2 regions of the Priestia sp. YIM B13551 genome follow, and region 2 is predicted to be linked to the other one. Evidence: predicted binding sites of a transcription regulator. Region 2 holds the regulator's gene; the other holds the start of a gene.

Region 1 (2,474 bases), 850 kb from region 2:
TTTATTATTGTGGAAACGAAAGCCAAAGAGCCGATTCTTCCGATGTATTTATTTAAGAACCGAACGTTTACGCTTTTAAATATCATTGGCTTTTTTATGAGCATCGGCATGTTCGGAGCCATTACGTTTGTTCCGTTCTTTATGCAAGGAATCGTTGGAGTCAGCGCCTCGGAATCCGGTACCATTATGACGCCGATGATGATTTCAATGATTGTAACAAGTATTATTGGAGGGCAGCTTGTTTATAAAGTTGGAATCAAGCCTCAAATCGTAACGGGTATGCTCATTATGGCAGGAGGGTTCTTCTTGTTAACAACATTAGACCTTCATACTAGCAAGCTTGTTGCCACTTCTTATATGGCCATAATCGGTTTAGGAATGGGTCTTGTGATGCCAATTTTAACACTTGCTCTTCAAGAGAGCTTTTCAAAAGAAGAGCTCGGTGTGGTTACATCATCAAGTCAATTTTTCCGTTCAATTGGAGGAACGTTCGGTATTACCATTTTAGGAGCGGTGATGAATGCAAAATCAGGTACGCTTCTTACTGACAAACTCGTTCCATATTTAAACACATTGCCTGCTCAAGCAAGTGCTTTTGCGGACGGGTTTAAAAAAGCGATTGATACGAATCCTGAAAGTGTGCTGCAGATGCTGTTTAGCCCCCAAGCGCTAAAGAGTATTCCAGCTGCCCTTTCAGACAGCATTGTGCCAATTTTGAAGACCTCGCTAATGAGCGCATTGCACAGCGTCTTTTTCATGGGCTTAGCTTTTATTATTTTAGGAGCGGTATGCACATTGTTCTTAAGGCAGATCAAGCTTTCAAATAAAAAAGCCGAAGAAAAACCAGAAGAAGGCATTGCTGAAGTAGAGCCATCACGTTAAAAAAAGCGCACAAATTTGTGCGCTTTTTTCTATATTAACTAGTTGTTTCATTAGGCTTACGAAGAAAAGGGGATTGTTTAGACGTGTCATACGAAATTTGATCAAGCAAATACGTTAAATATAAGTTCAGTTCAAACCGATCTTCCGACACAAAATCTGTAAGCGCTTGCTTATTATCTTTCCACATGAGAATTCCTCCTTAATTTTACATACTAATGAATGGATTTAATATCAGAAAGCTGAAGGGAAACAACGGCTTCATTTTCGTCTTTTACGGATAGAATTTGCTGATGGAGATTTAAGTTGTGCACGCGGCCTTTGCACGTTTGCAACGTTCCATCTTTATAGTAAGAAACAGTTATCGTCCCACTTTTCGTTAATTCTCGTAAAAACATTCGAGAAGCCTCCTTAAAAAAGATTACCTGATTTAAAAGCCAGTCCTTTCATTTGAGATGAGCAAAAGGGAATTGTATGTACTGCAAGCTTCCCTTTATATTCTCCAACGTGTATGAATAGATCGAATAAAAGGTTGCTAGCCCACCTATAAACTGTCCTAAATTTCAGAATATACTGTCTTTTCTGTATAGTGTTTTTTAAAAGGATTAATGTTACATTTATTATGTAACATTCTAATGAGAAAGAAAACCGTTTCTACAAAACTTCTCTAAAAATTACAAAATATTCATATTCATGTGAAGGATGTAGAATGAACAAATATAGAAGTAACTGTGTTTATAAAAAACGTAACTACAGCTTCAATTATTAATGATCTTAATACTAGTTATCAATTATATGTATTTTACTAATTTATTCTTCTCCGATAAAATGCAGGTAGACGAATTTGATAAGAATTTTCTAATGATTTATATAATTAAATTTGATATAATCTATAGGAATAATAATGTATGAAGGGAAACATCATTGATTAATTAGACACAGGTATTAAATGTTGTTGAAGATGATTCGTAAAAGCATACATATTTAAATTATATATTTTTGTGAGGTGGACAGTGTTGCAACTTAAGGTAGTAAACAGCCCTTTTAATCAAGAACAAGCAGATTTGCTTAATCGCCTTCTGCCGACATTAACAGAAGCACAAAAAATGTGGTTGAGCGGTTATTTAACAGCATCTCAATCTACGTCTGCCGAAGGAACGCCAGACGTTTCTACAGCAGCGCCTGCTCAAACGAAACAGACAGTTTCAAAAGACGTAACGATTCTTTATGGATCACAAACAGGAAATGCTCAAGGACTTGCTGAAAATACAGGCAAAACGCTTGAAGCAAAAGGCTTTAATGTAACCGTATCTTCTATGAATGATTTCAAACCAAATAATTTAAAGAAACTTGAAAATTTATTAATTGTCGTAAGTACACATGGAGAAGGAGAGCCGCCTGATAATGCGCTATCTTTCCATGAATTTCTTCACGGCCGTCGAGCGCCAAAACTTGAGAACTTCCGTTTCTCTGTTTTATCGCTTGGAGACAGCTCATACGAATTTTTCTGTCAAACAGGAAAAGAATTTGATGTGCGCTTAGCAGAACTTGGCGGTGAAAGACTGTATCCGCGCGTTGACTGTGATTTAGATTTT
Region 2 (2,474 bases):
TTAATTTTAGCATTATGTAATTTCCGCTGATGCTCTTCCACTAAGCTAATAATATCTAACACCATTGAATCAGATTCTGAAAGCTGAAGCTGGCCTTGATGACTAATCGTATAGATTGTAGCATTTTCTTTATGAAAAGCATGAAGCAGCGCAATTCGGGCGTTTCCTCTGCCTAATCGTGTTTCGTCTTGAATGAGCAGCACAGATATTTTCTCTTCTTTCATTGTATGAAGAACATCCAAAATACCCTCTCTGTCTACATCATATCCGCTTGCTTTTTCCATCACGACTTTTTTCACCTTTAGATGGTGAAGATCAGCAAGCTTTTTTAATTCTTCTTGCTGGCGCTGTAAAGATGTTTCTTGGGTTTTTTTATCCGTACTGACACGGCAATAAATAATGGCATCCACTTTTATCACGACCTTTTCGGCTTCTAACAATATTCAGGAACGGCCGTTACACACTACTGTTCAATTGCCACTTGATTATGTAACTCTTTTTTTAAAACAGGAATATATAATTTATCTCCAGGAGATAAAGACTGGGCAGTGTCTGAGTTTAAATCATTGACTTCTTCAACCCATTTGACAAATTCATTGGTGGTCAAATGATGGTGATTATGATACTTGTTGGACAAGTCCCAAAGCGTATCTCCTTTTGTAATAGTAACCGTTGAATATTTGTCTAAATCTACTTTATCCGCTCCTAAAACCAGCGTCAATACATATGTAAGTGCAGCGATAACTGCAAAAAAAATAGCGTAATGTTTCATAGAATGTAAGAATTGTTGCATATTATGATCCCCCTATCAGAATATATGTTCTTATTTTAGTGAGAACATTTGTTTCTGTCAATGGAATTCTTCGAACTTATGTTTGTATATTGACACATCACGTGGTATAATTCACCTAAAGAATAGCTAAAATCGAGGTGAAAAATATGAAGCTATCAAAACGTCAACAAGACATACTAGATTTTATTAAGCACGAAGTAAAATTAAAAGGTTATCCGCCTTCTGTTCGCGAGATTGGGGAAGCGGTAGGATTAGCCTCTAGCTCCACTGTACACGGGCATTTAGCTCGTTTAGAAAGCAAAGGGTTAATTCGCAGAGATCCAACAAAACCGAGAGCAATCGAAGTTCTTCAACTAGACGAAGTAAACATCCCTAAAAGCAATGTCATTAATGTTCCTGTTATTGGTAAAGTAACAGCGGGTCTTCCTATAACAGCCGTTGAAAATGTGGAAGAATATTTCCCTCTTCCAGATAAATTCGTTTCTCCAGATGATCATGTATTTATGCTTGAAATTATGGGAGAAAGTATGATTGAAGCAGGTATTCTAGATGGCGATATGGTAATCGTACGTCAGCAGCAAACAGCTAATAATGGAGATATTGTGGTCGCTATGACCGAAGACAACGAAGCAACGGTAAAACGCTTCTTTAAAGAAGAAAATTTCGTTCGTTTACAGCCTGAAAATTCAACGATGGCGCCTATTATTCTTCGCCACGTAACGATTTTAGGAAAAGTAACTGGTGTATATCGCACGATTCACTAATCAGACACTGTATGTAAAACCAACTAATCATGATGTTAGTTGGTTTTTTTACGTTTGTTTTCTAAAAAAATTGGCATATTATAAATGATACGTTGAATCATCGCAGGCAGGTAGAACGGTTTTTATAAAGCTTGTTTTATCCTTTACTTTCTATCTGCATTTCCTCGACTCTTACAAGGAAATACAACCGACTATAAAAAGGATGTAGTTTATGACCAATACACCAAGGAAAACAGAACCATTTCAAACCATTGTACCTACCAAAGCAATGAACATGTTTCTTTTTCCTTTTTCCTTTGACCGAAAAAATAAAGAGCAGCTTGTTCATGCACTGGAAGCAAATTTGTTCGAGTTTTTTTCCATTCAAAACAAACATTTAGAAAAAGAATACTACGGAGAACAATATTACGTATCTCATGATAGCCTGGATCAATATTTTCTTCCTTACATTGAATGCATTCTATTCCCTGACTCGTGCGAAAAAGAAGGGTTGCTTAGATTTTCAAAAAAAATAGACCATACCATTACTTTACACACTTCCTCCACCACCGTGTCTAGCAACGTGCTGTCTGTGGATGTTTTTTTATGTCCTTTTGAAATTGGCGTCATGACCATTCGCACTGAGATGAGCCATAATCATTACACCTATGATGATATTTTAGAGTTCATGAATCATTTTCGTGTATTAGAACCGAAGCTTGCTGAAGAGCATGGATCCACCATTACCTATGAACATCATCGCTATAGCAAAGTGCAAGGTTATATTTTTTCACAGCTCGCGCCATTTTTGAACGAACACATCAAGAAAGAAGCCACACGTGAACAGCACGTTGGGAGCCTTCCTTATTTTATCGATGAACGGATGTTTGTGTTAAGTTATGTAACGGTAAATCAAGAGCAAGAGATTAATTCCACAA

The links. The regulator LexA, encoded in region 2, represses DNA repair genes until DNA is damaged. The targets are predictions, from matches to a motif close to CGAACATATGTTCG.
Region 1: the regulator LexA is predicted to act here: its motif matches at 1,401-1,414, upstream of ACFX4N_RS10070 (YolD-like family protein).

What each region holds. Positions count from the first base shown of each region.
Region 1 is NZ_JBHZOX010000002.1:194,286-196,759, reverse strand. Features, by position in the region: gene ACFX4N_RS10080 (MDR family MFS transporter) at 1-882, shown strand, start outside; gene ACFX4N_RS10075 (hypothetical protein) at 917-1,069, opposite strand; gene ACFX4N_RS10070 (YolD-like family protein) at 1,095-1,277, opposite strand; gene ACFX4N_RS10065 (assimilatory sulfite reductase (NADPH) flavoprotein subunit) at 1,896-2,474, shown strand, end outside.
Region 2 is NZ_JBHZOX010000002.1:1,044,432-1,046,905, forward strand. Features, by position in the region: gene ACFX4N_RS15030 (YneB family resolvase-like protein) at 1-410, opposite strand, end outside; gene yneA (cell division suppressor protein YneA) at 464-793, opposite strand; gene lexA (transcriptional repressor LexA) at 940-1,557, shown strand; gene ACFX4N_RS15045 (magnesium transporter CorA family protein) at 1,769-2,474, shown strand, end outside.